2 regions of the Pseudomonas sp. Leaf127 genome follow, and region 1 is predicted to be linked to the other one. Evidence: predicted binding sites of a transcription regulator. Region 1 holds the regulator's gene; the other holds the start of a gene.
What was found. Region 1 encodes sigma-54, which starts transcription at its own class of promoters, with help from an activator protein. Its sites were predicted from a motif close to ANTGGCATNNANNTTGCTNT; they were not measured.
Positions count from the first base shown of each region.

Region 2: the regulator sigma-54 is predicted to act here: its motif matches at 3,052-3,071, upstream of ASF84_RS18045 (circularly permuted type 2 ATP-grasp protein).

Region 1 covers NZ_LMOA01000001.1:114,778-120,745, reverse strand. Annotated here, with positions in the region: gene ASF84_RS00520 (KpsF/GutQ family sugar-phosphate isomerase) at 1-3, shown strand, start outside; gene ASF84_RS00515 (KdsC family phosphatase) at 3-542, shown strand; gene lptC (LPS export ABC transporter periplasmic protein LptC) at 552-1,124, shown strand; gene lptA (lipopolysaccharide transport periplasmic protein LptA) at 1,111-1,656, shown strand; gene lptB (LPS export ABC transporter ATP-binding protein) at 1,657-2,382, shown strand; gene ASF84_RS00495 (RNA polymerase factor sigma-54) at 2,542-4,050, shown strand; gene hpf (ribosome hibernation-promoting factor, HPF/YfiA family) at 4,171-4,479, shown strand; gene ptsN (PTS IIA-like nitrogen regulatory protein PtsN) at 4,491-4,955, shown strand; gene rapZ (RNase adapter RapZ) at 4,958-5,815, shown strand; gene ASF84_RS00475 (HPr family phosphocarrier protein) at 5,831-5,968, shown strand, end outside.
Region 2 covers NZ_LMOA01000022.1:36,876-42,843, reverse strand. Annotated here, with positions in the region: gene ASF84_RS18060 (LTA synthase family protein) at 1-1,490, shown strand, start outside; gene ASF84_RS18055 (hypothetical protein) at 1,870-2,109, shown strand; gene ASF84_RS18050 (ribonuclease E inhibitor RraB) at 2,318-2,656, shown strand; gene ASF84_RS18045 (circularly permuted type 2 ATP-grasp protein) at 3,105-4,514, shown strand; gene ASF84_RS18040 (alpha-E domain-containing protein) at 4,527-5,486, shown strand; gene ASF84_RS18035 (transglutaminase family protein) at 5,483-5,968, shown strand, end outside.

The DNA.
Region 1 (5,968 bases):
TAATGGAGACCCGCACCGTGAGCGACGAACTGCTGCAACGCGCCAGCAAGATCAGGCTGGCGATTTTCGATGTCGATGGCGTGCTGACCGATGGCCGCCTGTACTTCCTGGAAGACGGCAGCGAATTCAAGACCTTCAATACCCTCGACGGCCAGGGCATCAAGATGCTGATCGCCTCGGGCGTCAGCACGGCCATCATCAGCGGGCGCAAGACCCCGGTGGTCGAGCGTCGCGCCAAAAACCTGGGCATCGCCCACTTGTACCAGGGCCGCGAAGACAAGCTGGTGGTGCTTGACCAGTTGCTCGGCGAACTGAACCTTGGCTACGAACAGGTCGCCTACCTGGGGGATGATCTGCCAGACTTGCCCGTCATTCGCCGCGTCGGCCTGGGGATGGCCGTGGCCAGTGCCGCCGGCTTCGTTCGCCAGCACGCCCACGGCGTCACTTGCGCCCGGGGCGGTGAAGGGGCAGCACGCGAGTTCTGCGAGCTGATCCTGAACGCCCAGGGCAACCTTGAAGCGGCCCACGCCGCCTACTTGTAGACTTCGCTCATGCTCAGCAAAAAGATTCGGACCTTCCTGATACTCGGCGTACTGGCATTCCTGCTGGCGGCGGTCGGCTACTGGAATGTCAGCCCCGAGAGCTTCATGGAGCAACCTGCCGTGATGCCTGACGAAACCGCCATCGACTACTACGCCCTGAACGCGCGCAGCGTGCAGTACCTGCCCGATGGCAAGGTGCAGTACGAAATGACGGCCGACAAGGTCGAACACGTCAAGGCCTCCGATGTCACCCTGCTGACCCGGCCGGACCTGCAGATGTACCGTGGCACGGCGTTCCCGTGGCACGTGCAGAGCGCACGCGGTGAAGTCTCACCCGGCGGCGAGCAGGTCGAGCTGATCGACGATGTGCGTGTATCGCGCACCGATGAAAAGAAACGTTCGACTGTCATTACCAGCACTCGAATGACCGTATTCCCACAGAAGCAATATGCGCAGACCGAGCAAGCCGTTAGAATCGACGCCGGCGGCGGTGTCACTACGGCCAAAGGGATGAAAGCGTATTTGAACGACGGCAGGATGGACCTGCTGTCCAACGTAAGAGGACAGTATGAGGCTCGTTAAAACTCTTCCTTTCTTGCTCGGCCTGGGCGCAGCACTGGGAAGCGCGAGCGCCTGGTCCCTGCCCACAGACCGTGACCAGCCGATTCATATCCAGTCGGACGATGCGCAGCTCGACGACAAGCAGGGTGTTGCCACCTACAAGGGCAATGTCATCATCACCCAGGGCTCGATGAAGATCACCGGCAACACCGTGACCATCACACGCAATGCCCAGGGCGAAGTCGATGTTTTCACCTCGGTCGGCAACCTGGCCTATTACGAGCAGAAGCCTTCGGCGACCAAGCCTATCGTCCAGGCCTATGCCGTGACCATCCAGTACAACGCGGGCCAGGACCGGATCACACTGATCGACAAGGCCAAGGTCATCAACGATGGCAACACCTCCGAAGGCGAAAAGATCGTCTACGACACCGTGCGCCAGATCGTCAGTGCAGGTCGCGCGACCGGCAGCAACGTGACGACGCCACGGCCACGGATCGACATGGTCATCCAGCCGAAAAAGAAAACCGAACCGCAGCAGAAGGCCCAGTAAATGGCAACGCTCAAAGCCCAGCACCTGGCCAAGAGTTACAAGAGTCGCCAGGTCGTACGCGATGTAAGCCTGTCGATCGACAGTGGCCAGATCGTCGGCCTGCTGGGCCCGAACGGTGCCGGCAAGACGACGTGTTTCTACATGATCGTCGGCCTGGTGCAGGCCGACCAGGGGCGCGTACTGATCGATGACCTGGATGTCAGCCACCAGCCGATGCACGGCCGGGCTCGCGCCGGTATTGGCTACCTGCCCCAGGAAGCCTCTATTTTTCGCAAGCTGACCGTGGCCGATAACATCATGGCCATCCTGGAAACCCGCAAGGAGCTCGACGGCGCGGCACGCCGCAAGGAGCTGGAAAACCTCTTGCAGGAGTTTCACATCACCCATATCCGCGACAGCCTGGGCATGAGCCTGTCCGGTGGCGAGCGGCGCCGTGTGGAAATTGCCCGGGCACTGGCCACTGCCCCCAAGTTCATCCTGCTGGACGAGCCCTTTGCCGGTGTCGACCCGATTTCGGTCGGCGATATCAAGCAGATCATTCATCACCTGAAGGCCAAGGGCATTGGCGTACTGATCACCGATCACAACGTCCGTGAAACCCTGGACATCTGCGAAACCGCCTACATCGTCAATGATGGACAGTTGATCGCCGAAGGCGATGCCGAGACCATCCTGGCCAACCAGTTGGTCAAAGAGGTCTACCTCGGACACGAGTTCCGCCTCTAGACCGACCACAATGACCATTGACAGCGGATTATTTGTCGTGGCGCTCTAGGCAAGCGCTTGAATTTCAGGCATATAACTTGCTTATAAAAGGCGGCGCCCAGGCGCCCTGTAGTGGATGGCGCACGCGCGCCGGCGAATGTAAGGTGTTGAGCCACTGCCATGAAACCATCGCTAGTCTTGAGAATGGGCCAGCAGCTGACGATGACACCGCAGCTGCAACAGGCTATCCGCTTACTCCAGTTGTCGACCCTGGACTTGCAGCAGGAAATCCAGGAAGCCCTGGAATCCAACCCCATGCTGGAACGCCAGGAAGAAGGCGACGATTTCGATAATTCCGACCCGATGGCGGACAATATCGAAAACAAGCCGGGCAACGAGCGTGAACACGAGCCCCAGGATTCGACCTATCAGGAATCGTCCGCACCCACCGTGGACAATCTTGAAGAAGGCGAATGGAACGAGCGCATCCCTAACGAACTGCCGGTCGACACGGCCTGGGAAGACATCTACCAGACCAGCGCCAGCAGCCTGCCCAGCAATGATGATGACGAGTGGGACTTCACCACCCGCACCTCTGTCGGTGAAAGCCTGCAGAGCCATCTGCTGTGGCAGCTCAACGTCGCGCCGATGTCCGACACCGACCGCCTCATTGCCGTCACCCTGATCGACTGCATCAACAATCAGGGGTATCTGGAAGAGTCGCTGGAAGAGCTGCTGGAAGCCTTCGATCCCGAACTGGACATCGAACGCGATGAAATCGAAGCCGTGCTGCATCGCATCCAGCAATTCGAACCGGCCGGCGTCGGCGCCCGTACCCTGAGCGAATGCCTGCTGCTGCAACTGCGCCAGATGCATGCCAGTACGCCCTGGCTGAGCGAAGCCCAGCGCCTGGTCACCGACTACATCGATCTGCTGGGCGGGCGCGACTACTCGCAACTGATGCGTCGCATGAAGCTCAAGGAAGATGACCTGCGCCAGGTCATCGAACTGGTCCAGAGCCTCAATCCACGGCCGGGCTCGCAGATCGAGTCCAGCGAGCCGGAATATGTCGTGCCCGATGTCATTGTGCGCAAGGACAGCGAACGCTGGCTGGTCGAACTGAACCAGGAAGCGGTGCCACGCTTGCGGGTCAACCCGCAGTACGCCGGTTTCGTGCGCCGCGCCGACACCAGCGCCGACAACACCTTCATGCGCAATCAGTTGCAGGAAGCCCGCTGGTTCATCAAGAGCCTGCAAAGCCGCAACGAAACACTGATGAAGGTGGCCACCCAGATCGTCGAGCACCAGCGCGGCTTTCTCGAATACGGCGACGAGGCCATGAAGCCACTGGTGTTGCATGACATCGCCGAAGCCGTGGGCATGCATGAATCGACCATTTCCCGGGTCACCACGCAGAAATTCATGCACACGCCGCGTGGCATATACGAACTGAAATACTTCTTTTCCAGCCACGTCAGCACCTCCGAAGGCGGCGAATGCTCGTCCACGGCCATTCGCGCGATTATCAAGAAACTGGTGGCGGCGGAAAATCAGAAAAAGCCATTGAGCGACAGCAAGATCGCTGGTTTACTGGAGGCACAAGGCATTCAAGTCGCCCGTCGCACAGTCGCCAAGTACCGCGAATCCCTCGGGATAGCGCCGTCCAGCGAGCGTAAGCGGCTGATGTAGCGGACGAAGCACCTGCAGGTGGCGTACCAGAGCTCACCGCTGCTTGCAGGCGCAGGCCACAGCGTTCCAGTGGCAGGTCACCGACCTGTCTCTTATGCACTGGCAAAGGGAGAAAGCTGTATGCAAGTCAATATCAGTGGACAACATCTGGAAGTGACCAAACCCCTTCGTGAGTATGTGGAGCTCAAACTCAAGAAGCTCGAAGGGCATTTCGACAAGATCACCAACGTCCAGGTCACGATGACGGTCGAGAAGCTGAAGCAGAAAATCGAAGCCACTTTGCATATTCATGGTGGGGAGGTCGTAGCCAACGCCGAACATGACGACATGTACGCGGCCATCGACCTGCTCACCGACAAGCTCGACAGACAATTGCTCAAGCACAAGGAAAAGCAGCAAAGCATCCTCAAGGGTGCGACAGCGCGCTGACATACCAACCCATGATTCGACTTGAAAACATACTGACCCCCGGCCGTTCCCTGGTGAACGTGCCGGGAGGCAGCAAGAAACGCGTGCTTGAACAGATCGCCAACCTCATCGGGCGTGAAGTACCCGCCCTGGACGCACAAGACGTATTTGAAAAACTGCTGGCCCGCGAAAAACTGGGCTCGACCGGCTTTGGCAATGGCATCGCCATTCCTCACTGCCGCCTGAATGACTGCGTAGAACCGGTCAGTGCGGTTCTGTTGCTCGACAAGGCAGTGGAGTTCGATGCTATCGACGGTGAGCCCGTCGACCTGCTGTTCGTACTGCTGGTACCACAGGCGGCCACGGACGAACATCTCAAGCTGCTGAGCCAGATTGCCGGCATGCTTGATCGCAGCGATGTACGCGACCAGTTGCGCAGCGCGAAAAGCAGTCAGGCGCTTTACGATTTAGTACTGGAAAAACTCAAAGGCCATTGAGCATGCGCATGATCATCGTCAGTGGCCGCTCAGGCTCAGGCAAGAGCACGGCACTCGACGTACTGGAAGACAATGGCTTCTACTGCGTCGATAACCTGCCGGCCGGCCTGTTGCCCGAACTGGCCGAGCGCGCCCTGCTCAACAGCGAGCAGGCCGAGCCGCTGCTGGCCGTGTCGATCGACGCGCGCAATATGCCCAGCCACCTGACCCGATTTCCGCAGATCCTCGACGAAGTCCGTGCCCGGCACATCTCTTGCGACGTGCTGTATCTGGACGCTGACGATGCCACGTTGCTCAAGCGCTTTTCCGAGACCCGTCGTCGTCACCCGTTGAGCAATGCACAGCGCTCGCTGGCCGAGGCCATCCGCGACGAGAGCCAACTGCTGGGGCCGATCATCGACCTGGCCGACCTGAAGATCAACACGACGCACCTGAACCTCTATCAGTTGCGTGACACCTTGAAGCTGCGCCTGTTGAACAAGCCCGAGCCCGGCACGGCCTTTCTCATCGAGTCGTTCGGCTTCAAGCGTGGCATGCCCGTGGACGCCGACCTGGTGTTCGATGTGCGCTGCCTGCCCAACCCGTACTGGAAGCCTGAACTGCGCGACCATTCAGGGCTTGAGCCCATAGTGGCCGAGTACCTGGCAGCGCAGCCTGATGTCGAGGAAATGTTCCAGGACATCTTCACCTACCTCAATAAATGGTTGCCGCGCTTCGCCGCCAGCAACCGTTCCTATGTGACCATTGCCATTGGCTGTACCGGCGGACACCACCGTTCGGTCTACCTGACCGAGCGCCTGGGCCAGGTTCTGCAACAATCACTCAAGAACGTCCAGGTTCGCCACCGCGACCTCAGCTGAAGGATTTCCACTGCGATGCCCGCTTGCCAGATCACCATCATCAACAAACTCGGCCTTCATGCCCGGGCCGCCGCCAAGTTTGTCGGCGTGGCCGGCAAGTTTCCCTGCCAGATCAGGATCGGTCGCACACCTGAAACGCTTATCGACGGCAAA
Region 2 (5,968 bases), on a different contig from region 1:
CACGGGCCATGGTGTTCTTCGTGATTCTGCTGGTCGCCGTCGTCGCTGCGCGTGGCACCTTGCGTCAGGGCCCGCCGCTGCGCTGGGGCGACGCTTATACCACTGATTCCAATTTCGCCAACCAGTTGGGCCTCAACGGCACCCTGACGCTGATCACCGCTGCCAAGAGCCGCATGTCCGAGGACCGTGACAATATCTGGAAAGCCACGCTGGCGCAGGATCAGGCACAGCAGACCGTACGCGACATGCTGCTGACCCCCCACGAAAAACTGGTCGAACCCGGCCTGGCGGCCGTACGTCGCGATTTCACGCCACCGGCGCAGAACACCCTGCCGATCCGCAACGTGGTGGTGATCCTGATGGAAAGCTTCGCCGGCCATTCGGTGGGCGCGCTGGGCAGCAATGCCAATATCACCCCGTACTTCGACAAGCTGGCCCAGGAAGGCCTGTTGTTCGACCACTTCTTTTCCAACGGCACGCACACCCACCAGGGCATGTTCGCCACCATGGCCTGCTTCCCGAACCTGCCCGGCTTCGAATACCTGATGCAGACCCCCGAAGGCAGCCACAAGCTGTCCGGCCTGCCACAGTTGCTCAGTGCCGGTCGCAACTACGATGACGTGTACGTCTATAACGGCAACTTCGCCTGGGACAACCAGTCGGGCTTCTTCAGCAATCAGGGCATGACCAACTTCATTGGCCGTGGCGACTATGTGAACCCGGTGTTCTCCGATCCGACCTGGGGTGTTTCCGACCAGGACATGTTTGATCGTGGCGCCCAGGAACTCAAGGCCCGCCAGGGCGGCAAGCCGTTCTATGCCTTGCTGCAGACCCTGTCCAACCACACCCCGTATGCGCTGCCCGAGCAACTGCCGGTCGAGCGCGTGACCGGCCATGGTTCGCTGGATGAACACCTGACCGCCATGCGTTACTCGGACTGGGCCCTGGGCCAGTTCTTCGAAAAAGCCAAGAAAGAGCCTTACTACAACGAAACCCTGTTCGTGGTGCTGGGCGACCACGGCTTTGGTAACAACCGCCAGTTGACTGAAATGGACCTGGGTCGCTTCAACGTGCCACTGCTGTTGATTGCCCCGGGCATTCAGGACAAGTTCGGCAAGCGCAGCAGCACCGTGGGCACCCAGGTCGACGTGGTGCCGACCATCATGGGCCGCCTGGGTGGTGCGACGCGCCACCAGTGCTGGGGACGCGATCTGTTGAACCTGCCTGAGGGCGACAAGGGCTTTGGTGTGATCAAGCCGTCGGGCAGCGAGCAGGTGGTCGGTATCATCAGCGGCAACCGGATCCTGATCGAGGCGGTGGACATGCCGGCCAAGGTGCTGACCTACCGCCTGGGCGCGCAACCGTCCGCCGAGCTGGTGCCCGATGCGGCGGATGCCGAAGCGCTCAAGCTCAAGCTTGAAAGCTTCCTGCAGACTGCCACCAAGAGCCTGCTGGACAACTCGGCAGGCGTCGAAGCCAGCAAGAACTGACCGGCGTTTGACCTTGCGTTGAAAAAGGCCCTTCGGGGCCTTTTTCATTGGCGTTCAGAAAAGATTGATCCGTTCCTTCAGGCCAGCCACCCAAGGTCTGTACTGTTCTTCATCAGGCGGGGTTGTGCTGGCTGATGGTGGTGTTTCCGGGAGAGAGGTTCCGACCCTCTTCAGGCGGGCTTGCTTTGCCAGGACAAAGTGGCCTGGCACGGACTGATCGCCGTCAGGCGCAGATTCCTGCCTTTTGCCGGTGCAAGAATGACCGGTCACGACTTCAGTGCCTTGCCGGTATAAAACCTCGGTACTGGATTTGAACGAACCCGCGTGCTTTTTGGTCAAGATCTGGTAAGCCAACGTCTGGCTGATTGTGGAGGCATTGATGAAACAATGGGCCGTTTCGTATTTCGATAAAGATGGTGTAGCGCAATGCTTGAATGTCGATTCGCAGCAGCTCCCGACACCTGAGCAGGCTGCCCAATTGCTGCGCCATAAACTCTTTCCGGTGACCGATGAGCTCGACCTCAACGACCTGGACGGGCGCACGGCTGAACCTACGCTCAAGACCCTCAAGGACCATAACAGCGTCCAGATCATTTCCATCAAGGAAGTCTCTGAGTGATCTGATCAAACATGCCTCTTGGCAGGTGACTCACGATAGGACTACTCTGCAAGCGGGGCCGGTTACAAGGCCCCTTTCTGTCGATGTCCGGTCTGGTGCAGCCCGGAATCGCCACGCTTCATGCTTGATTGCCAGCGGTGCGCAAGGCCCCGCCAAGGCGTACCGCCAGCGTTGAAACTCTATCTATCGTTGCATAGGAGGACGTTTCATGAGCACAGCCCATTCGGAAGATCTCAGCACCCACGTGCTGCGCTGTATGAAAGAGGGCGGTTTTGATTTCGCCCGCATCCATCCCATCGAGTTCTACGCTGTGTTCCCCGATGAAAAACGGGCTCGCCAGGCTGCGCAGCAGTTTCGCGGCGAATCGCTCAATACCCAGATCAACGAACGTGAAGACGGTGCCTGGCACTTGCAGGTCAGCAAGGTCATGTACGCAACCTACGACGGCATTGGTGATTTCGAGCAAGACCTGCAGACCGTGGTCCTGCCGCTGGATGGCGAAGTCGAGGGCTGGGGTGTCAAGCACGAACTCAGGCGTCTGAACTGAACAAGGAGGTCTATTGCAATATGGCGGCCGGCCTGCCAGCGCTCAGGGGCCGGCACAATGCCCGGGCAAGGGCAAAGCACCTTGACGGTGCAGTGGTAAAACCAGGCGACAAAAAAAAGCCACTGCAAGCAGTGGCTCAAAAGGGAATCCGGTCAACAATCGGGTGCAACACAGAATCGGTCGGGGAGGGCCGATGCCTTCTGTAGTTGCGTAGGGCGATTATGGCGAACTAATGGCCACCCCGATAATCAACTCTCTCTATGCGGGTCATAGATTCTACGTGCGCAATGCCTGCGAATGAGGCGTCCGTGAATCTTCAGGCCGGTTTGTGCACAGGGATGGTGCGTTAAATGTCTTGCTCATTCGTAAATAATTGATAACAAAGGGTTTATGCCGGTGGCACGAGGCTTGCGAAGGCCTGTGTGCCCTGGGTGACAAGGAGTACGGCATGATCCGCACCTTTTATGATGAGATGTACGATGCTGGCGGCCTGGTTCGCCCGCATTACCGGGAATTTGCCCGTTGGCTGGGGGACGCGCCGCCAGAGCTGCTGGCTCAACGGCGCCGTGAGGCCGATTTGTTGTTTCATCGCGCCGGTATTACTTTCACGCTCTATGGGGACGAGCAGGGCACCGAAAGGTTGATTCCCTTCGATACGATTCCGCGCAGCATTCCGGCCAGTGAATGGCGGATTGTCGAGCGCGGCTGCATTCAGCGCGTCAAGGCGCTGAACATGTTTCTCGCTGACCTGTACCACGACCAGCGCATCATCAAGGCCGGTATCGTTCCGGCCGAGCAGGTGCTGGCCAATGATCAGTATCAGTTGGCCATGCAGGGCCTGGACCTGCACCGGGACCTGTACTCGCACATCTCCGGGGTCGACCTGGTCCGTGATGCCGACGGCACCTATTACGTGCTCGAAGACAACCTGCGCACGCCCAGCGGTGTGAGCTACATGCTCGAAGACCGCAAGATGATGATGCGGCTGTTCCCTGAGCTGTTTGCCGCGCAGCGCATTGCGCCGATCGACCACTACCCGAACCTGCTGCTCGACACCCTGAAAAGTTCGAGCCCGCTGGATAATCCCAGTGTCGTGGTGCTGACGCCGGGACGCTTCAACAGTGCGTTTTTCGAGCATGCCTTTCTGGCGCGGGAAATGGGCGTCGAGCTGGTTGAAGGCGCTGACCTGTTCGTGCGTGACGACCGGGTGTTCATGCGCACCACCTCCGGCCCGAAGCCGGTGGATGTGATCTACCGGCGCCTGGACGATGCCTTCCTCGACCCACTGGCATTCAAGCCCGATTCGATGCTCGGGGTGCCGGGCCTGCTATCGGCCTACCGCAGCGGCAATGTGGTGCTGGCCAACGCCATCGGCACCGGCGTGGCAGACGACAAATCGGTCTATCCGTTCGTGACCGACATGATCCGCTTCTACCTGGATGAAGAGCCGATCCTGAAGAACGTGCCGACCTGGCAATGCCGCAAGCCGGCCGAGCTGTCTCATGTGCTGGCCAATCTCAAGGACCTGGTGGTCAAGGAAACCCAGGGCTCCGGCGGCTACGGCATGCTGGTCGGTCCGGCTTCCACGGCTGCCGAAATCGAAGCCTTCCGCGCGCGCCTGATTGCCAAGCCGCACGCTTACATTGCCCAACCTACGTTGTCCCTGTCGACCTGTCCGACCTTCGTCGAGAACGGCATCGCCCCGCGACACATCGACCTCCGTCCATTTGTCCTGTCCGGCCGCGAAACCCGCGTGGTACCCGGCGGGCTCACCCGGGTGGCCTTGCGTGAAGGCTCGCTGGTGGTGAACTCGTCCCAGGGTGGCGGTACCAAGGACACCTGGGTGGTCGAGGATTAAGGATGCCTGCCTATGCTTAGTAGAACTGCCTCAGACCTGTTCTGGATGTCGCGTTACCTGGAGCGGGTCGAGAACCTCGCGCGGATGCTTGACGTGAGTTATTCCCTGTCGTTGATGCCCCAGGATGGACGCGGCGACGGGCTGGATGAAATCGCCATGCCGTTGTTGATCACCGGCACCCTGGACGCCTATGTCGAGCGCCATGGCGCCTTGCATGCCGAGCGCATGCTGCATTTCTTTGCGCTGGACGCCAGCAATCCGGCCAGCATCTACAGCTGCCTGGGCGCGGCGCGCAGTTGCGCTCACGCGGTGCGCGGGCGCATCACCGCCGACATCTGGGAGAACATCAATTCCACCTGGCTGGAGATTCGCGGCATTGCCCAGCAAGGGCTGACCCGCTATGGGTTGAGTCGCTTCTGTGAATGGGTCAAGGAGCGCTCGCACCTGTTCCGCGGCGCCACCTACGGCACCATCATGCGCAACGATGCCTTCCGCTTCATTCGGCTGGGCACCTTCATCGAGCGCAGCGACAACACCCTGCGCATGCTTGATGCCCGCTACGACATGCTTGAGCTGCGTGGTTCGGATGCCAATGCCGCCGCCGACAACTCCGCCGCCGGCTATTACCAGTGGAGCGCCTTGCTGCGTGCGCTTTCCTGTTTCGAGGCCTACACCGAACTGTACCGCGACGCGCCGGATGCGCGGCATGTGTCCGAACTGCTGTTGTTGCGTGCCGATACGCCACGCTCGTTGCTGGCTTGCCTGGAGGAGATCGACGAGATCCTCACCAGCCTGCCCGGCGACAACGGCCGTCCGGCCCAGCGCCTGGCGGCAGAGTTGCATGCGCGCTTGCGTTTTACCGGCATCGACGAGGTGCTCGATGCCGGGCTGCATGAATGGTTGAACGGCTTCCTGCCACTGGTGGCCCGACTGGGCGATGCCATTCACACATCTTATCTGGAGGCTGCATGAGACTTTCCATTAGCCACGAGACCAGCTACTGCTACGAAGCCCAGGTCCGCGCCAGCATCCAGTATTTGCGCCTGACACCTCACGACAGCGAGCGCCAGACGATCCTCAGCTGGCAGTTGAGCCTGCCGCGCCCGGTGCGCGCCCAGATCGACCCGTATGGCAACATCCTGCATGTGCTGACCCTGGACGAGCCGCATGAAGCCATCAAGATCAGTGCGCGCGGCCAGGTCGAAATCGACCCCGACCGCGAGTGCGAGCACGAAAGCCAGTCGCCGTTGCCGTTTCTGCGCACCACGCACCTGACCGAGGCGGACGCCGCGTTGCGTGAGTTTGCCGCCAGCCAGAGCCAGCAGCGCACGAACCGGGACGGGTTGATCGACCTGATGCACGCCCTGAACCAGCACATGATCTACACGCCGGGGGCCACCGAGGTCGACACCACCGCTGCCAAGGCCTTTGCCGGTCGCAGTGGCGTGTGTCAG